Regions from separate parts of the Chryseobacterium gossypii genome, predicted to be linked through region 2. Evidence: riboswitches for the same ligand, from Rfam matches in the RefSeq annotation. Region 2 holds a riboswitch; the other holds the start of a gene.
What was found. Region 2 has a riboswitch for cobalamin ahead of ABMQ40_RS04525 (acyl-CoA thioesterase). Riboswitches for the same ligand answer to the same signal wherever they lie in the genome.

Region 1 (9,664 bases), on a different contig from region 2:
TTCTCCGATGGTTTCCGATATTCATTTTATCAGAGCCACTGATGGAAAAGTGAATGGGATGAGAAGCAATTATCCTTTTGGAAAGGTGGGAACAGCTACTTTTACATCGCTGAACGGATCCAAGCTGGGAAATTCTGTTTCATCAGGATACTCAGGAACCGTGTTTGAGCCTATCGATGAGTTTAAAGGTGATGTGGCCCGTATGATCTTCTATTTCGTGACCCGTTATCAAAATAAGCTTTCTACCTTTTCTTCAGGAAATATGCTGGGAAATTCAGCATTTCCGGGGCTGCAGACCTGGGAGCTGAATGTTTTGCTGGCCTGGCATAATCAGGATCCTGTTTCTCAGGCTGAAATCAACAGGAATAATTCATCCTATACCTATCAGGGGAACAGAAATCCTTTCATCGACAATCCAAATTATGTGAATCTTATCTGGGGTTCCGGCTCAGATTCAGGAGGCGGTGGTACGGATCCGGGAACACCTGCTCCTTCCGGCTGTATAAACGAGACCTTTGAAACGATTCCGACAAGCAGCTCATCCAGCTATACCACAAGAACGTGGACCAATAACGGAGTAACCTGGACCGCAACGGATGCAAGAACTGATCAGACCATCACCAATAAAGCCATCACAGTAAGAAACGGATCATTAAAATCCAGCGCTTCGGGTAATGGTATCGGCTCTTTGACCGTTACCACTCAGTTAAAGTTCAGCGGAAGCAGCGGCACCTTCAATGTCCAGGTGAATGGGGTCACCGTAGGAACCATTCCTTATAATTCCAATGTAACCACCACTACCCTCAGCAACATCAATGTTTCCGGAAATGTGATCGTAACCCTGACCAATAGTTCAACAAGCAACCGTGTTGCCATTGATAATCTGAGCTGGACCTGCTATCCGGGAACAACAGCTTCAAAGCTAAGCAGCAATATTTCCGGATCATCGGAAGCAGAAAGCCTGCAGGTATATCCTAATCCGGTTTCAAATCAGGAAATTTTTATAAAAGGAAACACCCAGAATATCAAAAAGGCTGAAATTTATAATCTTCAGGGAAAAATAATGCAGACCATTGAAAACCCCTTCAAAGGAAATGGAAATTCTATAAGGATCCAAAAACTCGAACCAGGAATTTATATTTTAAAACTGGACAGTACTCTGCTAAAATTTATTGTTAGATAACTATTCATCTATTGAAAAAGTCAAAGGCCGCAATCATGCGGCCTTTGATTTTTTCAATAACGATCTGTCCATTATACCCCTCTTCCCATTCTGGAAAGCTGCTGTATTTGCTGCATATATCCATCCCAGCCCAGGGTTGCAATGGCATAAACCATATAAAGGACCTGCAAAGAGCCTAGTGCCAGGCCTATGATACATAAGATACGCCCCGTATTCAGGTTATTGAAATCTGAATATAGTGACGGATTCTGATCGTAAAGCAGTTTATCATTTTTATATTTATTAAGGCCGATAAGTCCGCATATAATTCCGACTAAACCTGTACAGCAGCATGTTCCCACTACTGAAACGATTCCTAGAATAAGTACTGTTTGTGCATTTGGCAATTTTTGGTCCATAGCTTATAATTTAAGATTATTTTTAATGTGTTATAAAGAAATGTTTATAAAAGTATGAAAATACCATGATAACTGAATTGACTATCGCCAGAAAAATCAATGCATTACCATAGTTCCTTTTTCTGTCAATAAAATTAAGGACAACCGTAGCAAAAAACAGCAAAAGGGTATATACTGCCGGAAACATATGGAATGCCTCGGAGAATCTTCCCTCAAAAACCATAACAATGGCTCTCTGGGTACCGCATCCGAAGCATTCTATCCCCAGGAACTTTTTACTGGGACAGGGCAGCATAAAGTCTTCAATTTTCATATTGCATTTTGTCGGGTCCGGTAAAATTATGAAGAAATTTTCGCTCTGGTATACTGATGGGGAAAAAAGCATTCTTCTTTCATTTCAAATGAACCCTGGACCGCAGTATAGGGATTTCTCAGAATTTCTCTTGCCACGAATATCAGGTCAGCTTCTCCTTTCCGAAGAATCTCCTCCGCCAGATCTATCCTGGTGATCAGCCCTACTGCACCGGTTTTTACTTCCGCCTCGTTTCTTACCTGTGAAGAAAAAGGAACCTGATAGCCTTCATAAACAGGAATCTTTGCACCATGAATGTTGCCTCCGCTTGATACGTCAACCAAATCTACTGAATGCTCCTTCAACACTTTTGCCAACTCTATACTGTCCCGTATGTTCCAGCCGTTTTCAGCATATTCGGTTCCTGAGATCCTTACAAATAGGGCAACATTTTCATTCAGTTCTTCATTCACCGCATCTACAATTTCCAGCAGGAATCTGATCCTGTTTTCAAAGCTGCCGCCATACTCATCTGTTCTGATATTGGAAAGCGGAGACAGGAACTGATGAACAAGGTAACCATGCGCGCCATGAATTTCAACCACATCAAAACCGGCTTTTACAGCTCTTGCGGCTGCTTCTTTAAAACGCAGGATTATTTCTTTGATTTCTTCTTTCGTCAACGCATGCGGGATCCTTTCAGAAGGCTGATAAGGAATCGGGCTTGGAGCAACGGTTTCCCATCCTTCTTCAACCGGGATCTGTACATTGTTCCAGGTAGATCCTTTTCTTCCGGAATGCGCCAGCTGGATTCCGATCTTGCTTTCTGAATTTCCGTGCACAAATTCAACGATTTTCTGTAGTTTTTCCGCCTGTTCATCCGTCCAGATCCCCATGCAGTGATTGGTGATCCGGCCACGGGGTTCTACACCGGCAGCTTCTACCATGATCAAACCGGTTCCTCCCTGCGACCTGCTTCCGTAATGTACAAAATGAAAATCATTCGCCATGCCGTCTTCACAGGAATACATACACATCGGAGACATCACCCATCGGTTTTTCAATTCCACATTCCTGAATTTAATAGGAGTATATAACATGTTCAGTCTGAATTTTTAAGTTTTTTTTAGTGTATAAATTTATTGTCCACCTTGGTAAAAAGAGCTAAATTTATCCCCCTTTTTTTAATCCACAATATATGAAAAAAGAAACTCAAATCAGTTACGAATACTTTAAAAGTAACAATGAGCTGAACGATATAGAGAAAAAGTTGTTTGAGAGGGCGAAGCAGGCCCGTGAAAATGCTTATGCGCCCTATTCACGATTTCTGGTGGGCTGTGCCGTACTATTGGAAAACGGCGAGATCTATTCCGGGAACAACCAGGAAAATGCTGCCTTCCCTTCCGGTCTCTGCGCTGAGAGAACCACTTTGTTCTGGGTTGCAGCCAATTTTCCGGATGTAAAAGTAAAAAAGATTTTTATCGTAGGCGGCCCCGAAGGGTCCGATGAAAAAAATCCTCCGATCCCTCCCTGTGGGGCCTGCAGGCAAAGTCTGATTGAATATGAAACGAAGCAAAACGAAAATATAAATCTTTATTTTTCAAGTATGAATGAGGAAGTGGTAAAAGTATATTCTATCAAAGATCTTCTTCCGTTTTATTTTGATGCTACCTTTTTATAACCTTGAATACTGATCCCCAACACTGAAAGCCGTAATGATTTTTTTGCATTTCGGTTTAATAAATTTATATTTGCAAAAATTTTGGTTTCCATAAAACGGAAATAATAGGGAATTGGGTGAAAATCCCAAGCTGTCCCCGCAACTGTAAATCGTAGTAAGTGTTTCTGCAAAAAAACCACTGTGCAAACGGGAAGGTGCAGAAAAGCGAAAGCCAGGAGACCTGCCAAAATTAAAAATCAAAAATATGTTGCTTTCGGAGGAAAAGTAAAATAGTATGGATATAAAAAGATCTTTAGTACTGCTTTTTTCATCTTACGGATGTTTTCTTTTTGGACAAGAGAAAACCATCGACACCGTATATATTTTTGATAATCAGATGAATAAAGCGAAACTTTTCCACAAGGTAAATACGCTTTCTGCCACGGATATCCAAAAAAACTCTGCTAGCCTGTCTGATGTTTTACGCTTCCAAACTTCTCTTTATATTAAGGAAAACGGCCGTGGAGCGGTATCATCACCTTCATTCAGGGGAACTACCGCACAACAGACCGCTTTTGTATGGAACGGGATCAACATCAACTCCGTTTTTTTAGGGCAGGGAGACATCAACAACATCCCTTTATTCGGCTATGATCAGATGGAAATAAAACCAGGGGGCGGGAGTGTTGTTTACGGAAGCGGTGCAATAGGCGGGAGCATTCATCTGAATAACAATCTCCACTTCAATGAAGGTTTTCATGCCTCACTTTATTCGGAAGCGTCTTCTTTCGATACTTATAATCATTTCGCCAAAGCGTCTTTCAGCAATGACAGGTTCAGCATTAAGGTTTCAGGGAATTATTTTATCAGCCGCAATGATTATGAAGTGGAGGAAAGGAACTATATCAACCGGAACGGACAATATAACAATGCTACCTTCAATATCGGCGCTTCTTATAAGATTGCCCGCCATCAGACGATTTCGTGGCAAAGCCAGTTTTTCGATTCTTCCCAACACTACCCGATTTTCGTTGAAAATGGGAACAAGACAAAGTATGAAACTCAGAGTGTACGGACCTTACTGGCCTGGGACGTCAATACCGGAAAGTTATCCAACAGCCTGAAGACGGCTTATACTGAAGAAAATTTCCAGTATTTCAGTGATATCAGCAAGCCTGAAACCAGTGGTGCCACCGGGAAAAATTATATTGTGAAGAATGATTTCAATTATTTCATTCTTCCTAAGCTCAATATGAACGTTATTACCGAATTCCAGGTAAATACCGGAGAAGGTGCCGGCACCTCAGGTGTTGGCGACGTTAAAAGAAACGCCGGTTCTGTGGCTGGTTTATTAAGGTATTTTGCCATCTCAGATCTGCGTTTTGAGGCCGGGATCAAGAAAGATTTTGCGGAAGGCTTTTCCTCCCCCGTTCTGTATTCGTTTTCCGGGAAATGGAGGGCCTTAAAATGGTACAGCATCGGACTGAACCTTTCCAGAAACGTCAGGTTTCCCACTTTCAACGATCTTTACTGGCAACCCGGAGGAAATCCTGACCTGAAAGCCGAAACTTCCATTCAGACGGATATGGATCATGAATTCAGCTTTGGTAATTTTAAGATCATCCTGAGCCCTTATTACATGAACATTTCCAATCTTATCAACTGGCTTCCCACCCCATACGGATACTGGGCACCGTTTAATACCCTTAAGGTGGAATCCTACGGGCTGGAATCCCAGATCACTTATAATAAAAGTTTCGGTAGTCACCAGATCGGCCTGAATGCAGGCTATACATTCGCAAAGTCCGTTAATCAGGAAACAAAAAAACAGCTGATGTACGTACCTTTGCATAAGGCCTTCGGAAATATTGATTACCGGTACAGCTTCTTCAGGATATTTGTACAGGGAATGTTCAACGGGCTTACCTATACAACCACAGACGGGAAAAAGGCTGATGCTCTGGACCCTTATTTTGTTCTGAATACAGGGCTGTCAGCAACAGTTTTAAAAAAATATACATTAGGTTTCAGAATAAATAACGTTACGAACACCGTTTACGAAACTGTAGCCTACTACCCTATGCCAAAGAAAAATTATACTATTTTTGCAACAATAAATTTTTAAAATTTAAAATATATGAAAATATCTAAGCTTTTACCTCTTATTTTTGCATTGACATTGCTTTTTAATGTTTCCTGTAACAGTGACAGCAGCGTCACCCAGGAGATGTTTTACGGTAACGGATACCTTATTTCCAATGAGGGCAACTTCGGAACCCCGAATGCTGATGTAACTTTCGTAACCAGTGACTTAACATCAAAACAGGATAATATTTTCTCAAACAGCAATGGGGGCGCCAGCTTAGGTGATGTTTTGCAGACCATTGTCTTTAATGGTGGCGCGGCTTATCTGGTATTGAACAACTCCAATAAAATCCAGATTGTAGACCGCAATACGTTCAAAAAATACGGTGAGATTACCGAACAGATCAATCAGCCCCGATACATGGCTTTTGCCAACAATTATATTTACGTGACTAATGATGTATTCAACGGTGATAAATATGTAAGTGTCTACAATGCGGCTAATTCGGCTTTTGTGAAAAAGATTCCTTTGGCTGACACTGCTGAAAGAATTGTACAGGCCGGCGGTAATATTTTCGTTCAGAACGCCTCTTACGGCATGGGAAATAAGATCACCTATATCAATACTTCAAACAACGAAATTGAGTCTGTGATCACCCTGCCTAACGGAAATATCAATAAGACTATTGCCAATAACAATAATGTGTACTCTATTGCTGCGGGAACTACAGATTCTTATATCTATAAGATATCAAGCACAGGAGATATTGTAAAGACCACCACCCTGACCGGAATCGCCAATGCCACCAATCTTGAAATTTATGGTGATACCTTTTATTTCACTTCCGGCAATAAAATATATGCCATGAATATGAATACGAACACAGTACCTACAAACCCGATAATTACAGTGACCGATAACGGGCCTTATTCCACTCTGTACGGATTCAATGTGATCAACGGAAGGATCTTCACTTCGGATTCAAAGGGATTTACACAGGACAGCGAGATCAAAGTTTACAACCTGTCCGGATCACTGCTTCAGACTTTTACGGCAGGGAAAGGTGCTAACGGTTTCTATATCAACTAGGAAGCTATGCTCATATACTCCCGTATAAAATAAATATTTTTTTTTTCATCATTTGTGTTTTTTTGCCCGGCGGTTTCTCCGAAACCGCCGGGTTTTGTTTGGGTATGAATTGCATAAAAAAAGCAACCGGATTTCAGTTGCTTTATTGGTATAATCATTATATTTTCAGTCCTAGTTTTCCGGCTTCTGAAATCACAAAATTCCTTGCCTGCTCTTTTTCATTCGGGATTTCGCCTTCCAGAATAGCTTCTTTCACTTTTTCTTTTAAAATACCGATCTCGCGTCCGGGCTTAAGGTTGAACATTTCCATAATCTCTTCCCCTGAAATAGGCGGTTGAAAATTCCTTATATGGTCTTTTTCTTCCACTTCCTTTATCTTCACGGCTACGTACTCGAAATTCTTCTTGAACTTCTCCTGTTTCCTGGTGTTTTTGGTTGTAATGTCCGCTTTGCAAAGGGTAAACAGATCTTCCAGATCTTCACCGGCGTCAAACAGCAGCCTTCTTAATGCTGAATCAGAAGCATCATCCGTAATCAGTGCGATCGGGCGGGAAGAAAGCTTCACCATTTTCTGGACATATTTCATATCATTTCCCAATGGCAATTTCAGCCTTTGAAACAGGGATTTCACCATTTTTGATCCTAAAAACTCGTGTCCGTGGAAGGTCCAGCCGGTTCCTTCAACAAACTTCTTGGTAGGCGCCTTACCGATATCATGAAGCAATGCAGACCAGCGCAACCACAGTTTGTCTGTATTCTCCGAGATATTATCTACAACTTCCAGCGTATGATAAAAGTTGTCTTTATGGGTTTGTCCTTCCACCTCTTCCACACCTTTAAGATCAATCAGTTCCGGAATAATAAGTTTTAAAAGTCCTGTTTCCTCCATTAATTTCAAACCTACAGAAGGCTTTTGGGAAAGCATGATCTTGTTAAATTCAACCATGATCCTTTCCATTGAGACTATTTTGATCCTTTCAGCTTCCTGCTTTATTGCCGACAAAGAATTTTCTTCAATAGTAAATTGAAGCGTCGAGGCAAAGCGGATGGCCCGCATCATCCGCAAAGGATCATCGGAATAGGTTTGTACCGGTTCCAAAGGAGTCCTTAAGATGCCTTTCTCCAGGTCTTCAATCCCATGGAAAGGGTCTACCAATTCCCCGAAGTTTTCCTTATTAAGGGAAATGGCCATGGCATTGATGGTAAAATCTCTTCTTTTCTGGTCATCTTCAAGGGTTCCTCCTTCCACCTCAGGCTTCCGGCTGTTTTCGGTATAGCTTTCCTTTCTTGCTCCCACGAACTCCAGGTCCAGCTCCTTATATCTGATCATGGCCGTTCCATAGGTCTTAAAAATGGAAACCTTCAGTTTCGGATCTATTTCTGCAGCAACATTTTGAGCCAGCTCTATTCCGTTTTGTTCAGTAACAAAATCAATATCTGTAGACACTTTTCTTTTCATCAGTAGATCCCGGACATATCCGCCGACGATGTAAACAGACTGGTTATTCCTGTCCGCAACTTCAGAAATTATTTTGAAAAGCTTTAAATTTTTATTTTGATTGAGATTAATGAACATGTTTATTATTTAAATTTAAAACCACTAAGGGATCAGTTTTATCAAGCTATCGCAAAATATTTCTGACGCCTTAATGGTTAAATGGTTTTGCAAAGATAATAAATCTTGATTTTTATTCCCGAAGAACTTTTATCCTGTTATCACCCCATATTTTAATCACTGAAGAGCCCGAATATTTGGAAACTTTTTCTCTGTCCTCTTCCACCGCATAATCCACCAGACTTATAATCTCGGGAGAGATATCGGAAAATTTCATAGGGCTTTTATCTCCACTGAAATTGGCTGACGTAGACACCAATGGCCTGTTCAGTTTTGAAATCAGCTTCTTACAGAAATCTGTCTTTACCAGCCTTATCCCGATGCTGCCGTCTTCCGCCAGCAATTCTTTTGGCAGGCCACGTGGGTTCTCATAGACGATGGTCACAGGTTTTTCACTGAGGTCTATGATTTCCCAGGCCATTTCCGGAACGTCCACCATATCCTGAAGCCTTTTTTCTGATTCTACCAGAATGATCATAGATTTGTTCCTTTCACGCTTCTTGATGTCAAAAATTTTATTGACAGCCTCCACATTAGTAGCATCACAGCCAATCCCCCAGATGGTATCGGTAGGATAAAGGATTGTTCCCCCGGATTTCAGTATTTCGACAATATGTTCCATTGTTCAGGTCAATAATTCTTTGAATTTATTGCAATCCCGGCAGATATCTCTGCCTGATTATATTCAGATGATGATAATTGTGCCCAACAATCAGCTTACCGATAGTTTCTACGGAAATCTCATTTCCGTTGGCTATACCTTTATTATTCATTGCCTGCGGATTAAGTGTTTCCAGCAAGATCTGTGAAGATTTCCTCACAGTCCTGTATTCTTCAAGCAATGATTGCAGGTTCCTGCTGTTTGCAAATGAGTGGTCTGCGTAACCGTTTTCATCAAAACCCGGCAGCTGATTTTTATCTCCTCTTGCAAAAGCTAAAATACGGTATTGAAAAACTCTTTCCGTATCGGACAGGTGCAGAAGCAGTTCTTTCAGGGTCCACTTCCCTGCAGCATAAGCGAATTGTGATTGTTCTTCCGTAATCCCGGAATATATTTCTACGGTCTGGTCCCCCGAATTTTTCAATTCTTCCAACCAGTTTCCGGATGGGATCTGGTCCAGGTATCTTTGAACGTATTTTTGAAAATCTGACATTATTAATATGAATTTTTAATTATGTGTCAACCGATATTGTTGCTCTATTTTTTTATTCAATTTTATTTCAATGGATGGATTGATTGGTCCATTCATAGAAGTTAACGGAATCATAGGATTCAAACCCACAGGACGGATAGAGTCTGTTACCGATATCGTTGCTTTTTCCTGTCTCCAGAAGGATACC
Region 2 (9,664 bases):
GATTCAGGCTTTACATACATCAGACGTTTTAAACAGTGTAACGGCAAACAACAGCTCAGGGACCGTAAATGCTGCCGCAATAGAACTTTGTACCAGACAGGCGACTTCAAATCTGGCGACAAAAGATGTTGCACTGGCGAAAGACGAATTCCAGGTATATCCTAATCCTTCTAACGGGAAGTTTAACGTTCTTATGAAGAAAAACATCTCTACGGAAGTTCAGATCTTTGATATTTCGGGAAGATTGGTTTACAGCCAGGCTAATATCACCAATGATACTCAGATTGATCTTACAAGCTTTGCTAAAGGAAACTATCTGATGGTATTTAATACAGGTACCAGGAAAATTGCTAAAAAAGTTATCATCAGATAAGTATTTCTGCAATTTGGCAGAGGATCTTTCTGTCAATATTATATTTTGAAGTAAAAGGTCAGTGATTCTAAAAAATCACTGACTTTGCTTTTTCCTGTTATAAGAAGAATACAACAGGCTATCTGTTGATTTGTTTTAACTAATAGCGAATCTAATAATCTTTAATTAAGATCTTGTGTACTCCGAATGATGGAATTGATGGGGAAGAAGTATTAATTCTAAGAAACCAGATTCTTTAGAATAGCCTCAGATTTCAGTTCAGTTTCTGTCCACTCTTTTTCAGGATTGCTTAGCCCGGTAATCCCTCCTCCTGCAAATATATGTACGGAGTCGCGGTATAATTTTGCACAGCGAAGATTAACGAAATACAGTATGGCTTCCTCTGTTTCAATTCTTATATACCCGGCATACAATTCACGGGGGAATTTTTCAAACCTCCGGATACTTTCCTTGCAGAGATCTTTCGGGATGCCACAGACAGCAGGGGTAGGATGTAATTCATGGATGATCTTATCCAGATCTTCCGGGCGTATGCGGGCTTTAAAATCTGTACGGAGATGCTTGATATTCCCCGAAATATGATCATAGATTTGTGAGGCCTCTACATCGTCCGAATAGTTTTTAAGGATATCCTGAATATATGTTGTCACAGGTTTTTGCTCTTCAATTTCCTTTTCTGTCCAGTTTTCGGAAACAGGGAGTGTTCCCGCAAGGCTCATTGTCTCAAATTGACCGGTAGCTTTATTAAATTTTCCCAATACCTCCGAAAAAGCTCCCATCCAGGAACTTTCACCTTTCGTAAATAAATACCTGAACGCATTAGGGTAGGTCTTGCATAAATTTATAAAGCTTTCATTCAGGTCGATCGTGCCGAAATCTCTTAAAATTTTTTTGCGGGACAGCACGAGTTTGGGAAGTCTGTTTGCTTTGATGAATTCAATGACCTCTTCCAGCTTATGCAGGTATTCGTCTTTTGTTTCTGCAATAAAGCCGCTTTTATCTTCCGGTAATTCCGTGGTTTTACAATTTGCTACTCTGAATTCTTCTTCACTGATCGCTGTAATATCCCCATTGAAAGTTATTTGCTCGGAGCCGTCGAATGAATGGAATATGACAGAATTTTTATCTGAGCTTTCATTTACGGTATATATCCTTTCGCTGAACGGGAGTTTGAAATAGATCATTGCAAACAGATTTTTTACAGAAAGTTATCTGTTGAGAATATTATTCGTCATGGTGGTGTGGTTGATGAGCTGGCCTTTCTCATCACGGATCTCGATTTCGGAAACGTGCATGGTTTTCCCTTTCCTGATAAACCGGGCGAATCCGGTAACTATTCCGTCCTTTTTGCTTCTCAGATGATTTGAATTGATATTAGTGCCTACTCCGTAATACTTATTTCCGTCAATAAAAAAATTGGAAAGGCTTGAGCCCATGGTTTCGGCCAGAACGCAGCTGGCTCCGCCATGTAAGATGCCGAAAGGCTGGTGTACTTTCGGCTGCACAGGCATTGTGGCAGTAAGCGTTTCATTTTCCAGGTCGATATCAGTAAATTTTATTTCTAAAGTTTTAGCCAGAGTGACATCACCTCCCCAGCTGTTTAAAAACTGTAGTATTTCTTCTTTTGTTCCCGTCATTTTGATAATATGAGTTATAATATGGACTGCCTTTCGGTTTCAGACTAATATTCATTATTTCCCGTGATATTCGGGTTCCAGTTGGCAGGAACCTTTGGTACGATATCATTTTTGATATAATAATCCTGGATCTCCTGCATTATTTCAGAAAAAGGAACGGTAGCGATCCTTTCATAAGGAATGGTGTAGCCCAGGTAAATGATTTTTCTTTTGAAATCACCGGCAGCCAAAACAATCGGAACCTTGGCAGCCAGCGCCATATGATAAAAGCCCTTTCTCCATTTCGGTACCCAGCTCCTTGTACCTTCCGGAGTGATCACCAAACTGAAGCTGTCTTTCCCGAATTCCCTGGCAACAAAGTTTACCAGATCATTTTTCTGGCTCCTGTCAATACCAATTCCTCCTAAACCTTTTACAATACCTCCGTACCAGGCTTTGGTATGCGCATCCTTAATGATTACTTTTAACGGCTTTTCCAGCGCCCAATAGGCAAAATTTCCCAGGATATATTCCATGTTGTGGGTATGCGGGGCAACAACGAGGATACATCTGTTCAGCTGGTTTACATCACCCTGCATAACGATCTTCCAGCCTAAGATTTTTAACATCAGCTTGCCAATGAGTTTTTTCATAAATCTTCCGTATTAAACAAAAAAGTATAACCAAACTTTGGTTATACTCTACAAATATATTGAAATATTATCGCTCTTAAAATAAACCGCTGATCAAATCTACGATTTTCATTACAATTTCTAGTGCAACTTGTACCATTTTGTTCTGCTTTTGATTTGGTTATTAATTTTTTACGAAGATAAGATAATTTAGTGAAACAGAGATATTAAAATTTACTTTTTTTGAGAGAAGAAGGGTGTGAATTTCAAACGGTTGCTATCCATTCACACCTTCTTGCCACTCTCTGCAGTTAATTATTTAGTCTGTATGGAAATTTCATTTTTTCCGTCATTCACTCTGATGTCTACATCTCCGCCTTTTACTTTTTTAATTTCGGATTTCATAGAGTCAATCACTTTATTTGCCTGGGAGGCCGGAACCTTTTTCCCGTTGATGATGATGCTGTCTTTGTCATCAGAGCTGTATTCGATAGTAGAGCCATTGACGGTGATTTTATTCTTTTCAATTCTGATGTTGCCGTCTTCATCCTTATCCTGGTCATCATCATTTATACCGTCACCGTTTAAGTCACCGTCAAAATCAATTCTGTCTTTTTTTACAGGAATTACAACGGCTTTTTGAGGTACTACAAGCTCATAATCAACCCTGTAATCTCTGAATCTGTGCTGATAAGGATACCTGATATAGTTTGGAAGTATGACCTTGTTTCCTACCACATCTACAGGAACACTTACATCAACCGGCACATTATATCCGTTTCCTTCCTTTTTAATGATCAGATAAGGGGTTTTTACATCCGGTTTTCTTGTAACCTGCACATAGATATAGTCTTCCTTATACACAGACTTTTTATCTGAATAGATATCATCATCATAAGCAATGAAGTTTTGCGGGATGTTTACCTGCTTCACATCTACATAGATACTGTCTGAAGTGGTATTGATGGCGATATTTTCTGTGTCTTCCTTGCTGCCTCTGTAGATCAGATCCCTTTTGGCCATATGAACCCCGAAATAAGTGCCCAGACCGATCAATATAAGGAATAAGGCTCCCAAAACCCAACCGATGTTCCTTAATTTCGTTTTCGGTGAGAATATTTTAATGCTCAGCAAACTGAAGATGATCGCAGGAATTAAAGATCCGATGATGATAATCGCGGTCAGAATCTTATCCATTCCGTTGTCATCAAAATAAAATCTTATCTCATTGGCCCCCGGAAAATCGGAATCCATTCCGAAAAGCCCGAATACCGCGAATACTCCGATAATGCTGCCCAGCGCCATGAAAACAAAGATACCTCCGATGATGTATTTGAAAACATTCCAGATCCCGCTTCCGGCATTACTGATGTAAGGTTTGGTTTCATGATACATTTCTCCGACCCTCTGAGTAGATTCGTTGGCAAACTGAACCAGCTTGTTGGACTCATTCTTAAGATTGTCGAAGTTCATAGGCTTTCCCTTCATTTTCAGGAAATCTGCTGCAGTTTCTGCTTTTGGCAATACGACCCAAAGGATAATATACAGTAAGAAAACCAGAGTGGAAGAAATGGCGGCGGTAAAAGTCCCAAGAAGGAAGATTCCCAGCCAGATGGCTCTCATGGCAGTAATATCCATTCCCAGATAATGGGCTAAACCTGCGCAAACTCCTGCTATTTTTTGTCTTTCAGGATCCCGGAACAATTGTTTTTTATCTGTATATGGAGTACCGGAGGAATATGCTTTTTTTGTATTTTTTTCAGAATAGTAAGCCTCTTCCTGCTCTTCGATTTTTTCAGGAGTTCCTATCTGGGCAATTACCCTTTCTACATCCGTATCATTGATTACTTCACGCTTACCCAGTGAATCCCTGAAAATTTCAACCATTCTGATTTCTATGTCGTGCATTACCTCATCGGCTTCCGAAGCATCCAGCGAGCTTCTCAGAGCATTAAGGTAATCGCCTAGCTTTATATATGCGTGTTCTTCTATGGTAAAAGAAAAACCTGCGAGTCCTATTGAGAGTGTCTTGTTCATAGCTTTGTTTTTTAATTTTTTTGAGTGATTTGGTTTACTGAATCTGTTAATTCATTCCAGGTATTTTGAAGTTCATCTAAAAACAGCTTACCTTTTTCAGTGATCTGATAGTATTTTCTTGGCGGGCCTCCAGTGGATTCTTCCCACCTGTATGAAAGAAACTCACCATTTTTTAATCTTGTTAAAAGAGGGTAGAGGGTTCCTTCTACAACATCCAGCTTTCCTTTTTTTAGTTCATCTATAAGGTCGGAAACATACATTTCACGATGGTTGATGAGACTTAAAATACAGAATTCCAGAATTCCTTTTCGCATTTGCGCTTTGGTATTTTCAGTATTCATCTTAATAAGTTTTTAATTAGTGATATGTAGAATCGGTTCCTAGCTAGTTGAACCTATTCTAATTTTACATTACAAAGATATATAATTAAAATGGTATTATGCAATACAAAGTAGTGAAAAAATAATAAACATTATTGTAAGTGATTGGTTTTCAGTTAAATTATTTTTCATACCTAAATGAACGAATCTTAAATTTTAAGAAAATCAAGGGGTTTTTTATTATTTTTTCTTTTTATTAACTGGATATAAATAGGAAAATTATTACATTATGGTTATAAAGTTTTCTATTCATGGTAAGATTGAAGAACTGTGGAAAACCACCCTGGAAAAGGCTCTCATTCTTTAATGTCTGATTGTTCCCAAATCAATGTGCTATAAGAATGAGTGAAGCTTTCAATAAGTACAGGTTAGATTTGCTTTCTTTTCACGGTGTCAAATGCTGGGAAAAGCATGAAGATAGTTTTAAACATTTTCTAAGAGCAGGAGAATTAACAAAATGGATGGATATGCATCCGGAAATTTTTGGAAATGCTGTCAAACTTTCAAGAAAAAAATATCCTAAAATGAATCATAAAGTTTCAAACATAAAGACATTGTTTTTATTAAGATGGATGGCTTGGAGTACAAGCATCAATTATAGTAATTGGGGATACTATAATGGATAAAGATAATGCTAGAACAATTTGTGGAAAGACTTTGCAGGGTATTTCATTGAAAAAGAATAATAAAATCAGTATTTCTACAGGTACTATAAAAGACTCAGCACTTTTGCCTTGATTCGTGGATTGATGAAAAAGAGTTTAGCGGTCTCTCCTCAGATTTATATGATAATAAATAAATTAAAAGTATTCTTAACAGGATGCTTTTATTATATCTTGTTACCAGAATTTTGGACATTCAGTTTTGCCGATTATAATGTATTTTTGCAGAATGAAGATCCAGAAAGAAATTGACTTTATTGTAGCCGTTGATGCTTTAAAAAATGTACAAAGGAGAAACTATAATGCAGATGACTCCCGGAGGGAAAATACCGCCGAGCATTCATGGCAGATTATTATTTTAGCCCAGATTCTTTATCCATACGCTAAAAACAGGGCGGAGATTGATTTATTGAGAGTGATTCGGATGCTCTCGATTCATGATCTGGTGGAAATTGAAGCCGGAGATACCTTTCTGTTTGATGAAAAGGCTATGGTTGGGAAATTTGAACGAGAAAAGCGGTCGGCTCAAAATATTTTCGGTATTCTGGATGAGCCCCTAAGATCAGAATTTTTTGACCTGTGGCTTGAATTTGAAGAAGAGAAGACCCCCGATGCTGTTTTTGCCTGTGCCATAGACAGAATCATGCCGTTTATCCTGAATTCCCATACATCAGGAAAAAGCTGGACGGAAGCTCATGTTACGGAAAAGCAGATCCGAAATATGCTGGAACATGCCATTACCCGAGCTTCGGACGAGATGGGAGAGGCTTTCGAATTGCTGCTGGACAGGAATCTGGCAACCGAAAAAGTATTGAGATAGGTTTTGGGCGGCCGCAGGCCGCCCAAAAACCTTACAGTATCGATACCGGCTTTTTGGATTCATCAATTGCCACAAAAGTAAAATCCCCTACGATGGCTCTTTCCCTTTCATAAGAATACATCTGTTCGGTATAGATCTCAACGTTCACTTTCATACTTGTAGTACCTACATGTGAAACCCTTCCGATCAGTTCAACAATCGTTCCTGCAGGAATAGGTATCTTGAAATCGATCCTGTCACTGCTTACGGTTACCACTCTTTTTCTTGCAAATCGCGTAGCGGCGATGAAGGCTACTTCATCCATCAGCTGCATGGCTGTACCTCCGAAGAGAGTGTCGTAATGATTGGTAGTATTCGGGAATACCGCTTTGAAAATTCTCGTCTCGGATGCTTCAATTCTTTCTTCTGTTGTCATATTTCATTATTATAAGGCGAGATGAACAATATTGAAAACAGAATAATAACAGGAATATAAGGCTCCTGAAACAATTCATCAGATCAATAAACTTCAAATCGCGAAAGTTTTTTGTTTATAAGAAAAAGGCAGGTCTCCTGGCTTGTAACATCTTTATTCCCTTCCCATGCATGCTGCACAGTGGGTCTTTAATAAAGACTTCGGTTACTTACAGTTGCGCGACAGCTCGTGATTTTCACACGATTCCCTTTTAATCCCCGTTAAGAAGAACCCGTTTCCGGATGAATAAGCATTAGGCTTTTCAGTGCAAAAATAATAATTTATTCCGGGTTTTTATAGATAATCTGGCTGGCAACCCTTCCTTCTTTAATGGTCCAGAGTGTTGTATACCTGTTTTCACCCGATCCGTTGATCATATAAAGAAAAATATGGTCATTATCTATGGAGGTTACACCAATGTTGTCAAAATCCATGGTCGGCTGAAACATATTTTTAATCGCTTCCCTTACAAACACGGAGCCTCGGCCGGGCTGCTGAACCCTGATTGATTTGATTTCCGTCATTCCTTCAGGAATCGTATTGCTGATTCCCCAGGGTTTTACCTTATCTATGGTAAGGATATTGCCGATACTGTCCTTCTCCTGTTTACGATAGCTGGCGTTGGACGGATAAATGTCAATGATAACTTTGCTTCTTTGGGCCGTGGGTATCTTCGGGTTGCTGTTATCGGTAAAGATAAGGGACCGCCCGTTTTTAGACCGAGATGGCGTGAATTGCGGTAACTGATCAATGAAGGCGATACGGTCTTTATTTACCATACCTTCCTTATCCAGGGTCTCATACCGTACGAAAGGCTTTTCCACACCACCTTTCTCCGGGTATTTGATCCAGATCCATTCTGTTTCGCCGGGTGCCGGCTTTACATAGACAAAAACATCTCCTCTCCGCATGCGGATCTTATCTACGATCTTTCTGTAATTATCTTTAGGAACACGTACCATTGCATAGCCTTCCTCAGCTTTCACAACTCCAAAAGGGACCTTATTCTGCCCTTTCACAAAAGCCAGGGAGAAAAAACTGAAAATGGATACATATAATGCCTTGTTTACGGAAATCATCATGAAAATTTTTGATAGTCCAAATATATAAATTAAAAAGTTTTCGGGAGATAATTATACATTTCCAATTCCTTAAAATCTTTTATCCGCTTTAGATGAGTATCAGAAAGCAGACACACGTCATCAGAGAGGTCAAGAACATCCCGGTAGCTATGGTCTGAAATGATGAATCCCTTTTGTTTTGATCTTTCCCGGATCAATATTTTAAGTTCACCGGCAATTTTAGGAGAAAGGCTGTGAAAAGGCTCGTCCAATAAAATAAAAGCGGATTCGGAATAGATGATTAATAAGGTTTCCACCATTCTCTGCTCCCCGCCGGAAAGCTTTCCAACGGTATGATCTAAAAATGGACGGATCAAACTCACCTTCAAAAGCTCATCCGCTTCCTCCTTGCCGCAAAACAGATCTATTAAGGTTTTAACGTTCATATTTTTAGGCAAAAACGGGTGCTGAGGCAGATAAGCGATTCTGTTCCGCCTGTCAAACTGGTTTTTAAGAATAATATCATTAAACCTTATAAATTGGGTTTTACCTTTAATAGTCCCGAAAATGATCTGTAATAAAGTGGATTTTCCGGCCCCGTTTCTTCCGAGGAGGCCCACGATTTTCCCGGTTTCACAACCCAAATAAATATCCTGTAGAATGTGCTTTGATCCATAGGATTTCGTGACACTGTCTACATGCAATTTATTCATATACATCTTGTGACAAAATTGACGATTAAACTTATGGATAGGGTCAGTATCCATAGAAAGCTTCTCGAGAATCCGAAGCCCGCGTAAAAGAAATATTCATTTTTTAACCTCAGCTCATAAATGAAATAGTGAATAGCCGGGAAAATTATAAGGAAACACAATCCGAAATTACGGATATTGAATCCCGTCTGAAAAACAAGCAATAAAGAAGATACAACAGCAGGGATTAGCAGTTTCAGATAAAATATTCCGAGAATCTTAAAGCTTTTGATCATAGATCAAATCTAAGAAGAAATTGTAATTTTTGACTAACAAATTTTAAAATATAATATTTTATTGCTAAATTATAATAATAATTATTGGTTTTTTATTAATTTTAGATAAAAATTTAAAATCAGTATAGAAAATGATAAAAAAACTATTTTATTTCTTTATACTGTTTGCCGGAATCATTCTGTGCCAGGGTAAAAACTCCGGGGCAGCGGCTGGGTTTACGGTTCCGACAAACGTTATGGCAACGGAAATCACCCTTTCATCGGCAAAGCTCACCTGGAGCCCGATTCCCGGAGGTCAGTATCTGGTGGAGTTCAGAGTTTCGAACGGTGTCTGGGTAGGGCCTTTTCAAACGGTAAATACTTTTTATGACATTAGCGGCCTGATACCCTGCACTGTATATGAAGCCAGGGTAAGAGATGCGACAAATCCCGCTGATGTATCAAATACGGTAACCTTTAAGACGAGATTGAACTACTGTCTGGCAGGGTCGGTAGATCCATCCATCATGCAGATCGTCACTGTGAGCGTTACCCCTGCAGGAGGGCTGCCACAAATGATAAGCAATTCCGGGGCTTCAACTTATACGGACTATCGGGAAGATCCGACACGTCAGATTTACCTGGCTTCTGATTCATCATTA

Region 1: it holds a riboswitch for cobalamin, as region 2 does, so the genes downstream of both, ABMQ40_RS01115 (TonB-dependent receptor plug domain-containing protein) here and ABMQ40_RS04525 (acyl-CoA thioesterase) in region 2, are expected to answer to the same signal.

Annotation. Positions count from the first base shown of each region.
Region 1 is NZ_JBGCUR010000001.1:216,458-226,121, reverse strand. It holds gene ABMQ40_RS01140 (endonuclease) at 1-1,183, shown strand, start outside; gene ABMQ40_RS01135 (CCC motif membrane protein) at 1,255-1,581, opposite strand; gene ABMQ40_RS01130 (DUF2752 domain-containing protein) at 1,604-1,894, opposite strand; gene namA (NADPH dehydrogenase NamA) at 1,921-2,973, opposite strand; gene cdd (cytidine deaminase) at 3,072-3,554, shown strand; cobalamin riboswitch at 3,620-3,796, shown strand; gene ABMQ40_RS01115 (TonB-dependent receptor plug domain-containing protein) at 3,829-5,658, shown strand; gene ABMQ40_RS01110 (YncE family protein) at 5,671-6,708, shown strand; gene ABMQ40_RS01105 (CCA tRNA nucleotidyltransferase) at 6,866-8,284, opposite strand; gene ABMQ40_RS01100 (L-threonylcarbamoyladenylate synthase) at 8,397-8,945, opposite strand; gene ABMQ40_RS01095 (DinB family protein) at 8,971-9,477, opposite strand; gene ABMQ40_RS01090 (GNAT family N-acetyltransferase) at 9,545-9,664, opposite strand, start outside.
Region 2 is NZ_JBGCUR010000004.1:99,463-109,126, reverse strand. It holds gene ABMQ40_RS04565 (zinc-dependent metalloprotease) at 1-373, shown strand, start outside; gene ABMQ40_RS04560 (chorismate-binding protein) at 592-1,557, opposite strand; gene ABMQ40_RS04555 (PaaI family thioesterase) at 1,582-2,010, opposite strand; gene ABMQ40_RS04550 (1-acyl-sn-glycerol-3-phosphate acyltransferase) at 2,055-2,642, opposite strand; gene ABMQ40_RS04545 (PspC domain-containing protein) at 2,937-4,658, opposite strand; gene ABMQ40_RS04540 (PadR family transcriptional regulator) at 4,670-4,999, opposite strand; gene ABMQ40_RS04535 (T6SS effector amidase Tae4 family protein) at 5,353-5,664, shown strand; gene ABMQ40_RS04530 (HD domain-containing protein) at 5,930-6,520, shown strand; gene ABMQ40_RS04525 (acyl-CoA thioesterase) at 6,552-6,935, opposite strand; cobalamin riboswitch at 7,046-7,225, opposite strand; gene ABMQ40_RS04520 (hypothetical protein) at 7,256-8,056, opposite strand; gene ABMQ40_RS04515 (ATP-binding cassette domain-containing protein) at 8,086-8,748, opposite strand; gene ABMQ40_RS04510 (GEVED domain-containing protein) at 9,155-9,664, shown strand, end outside.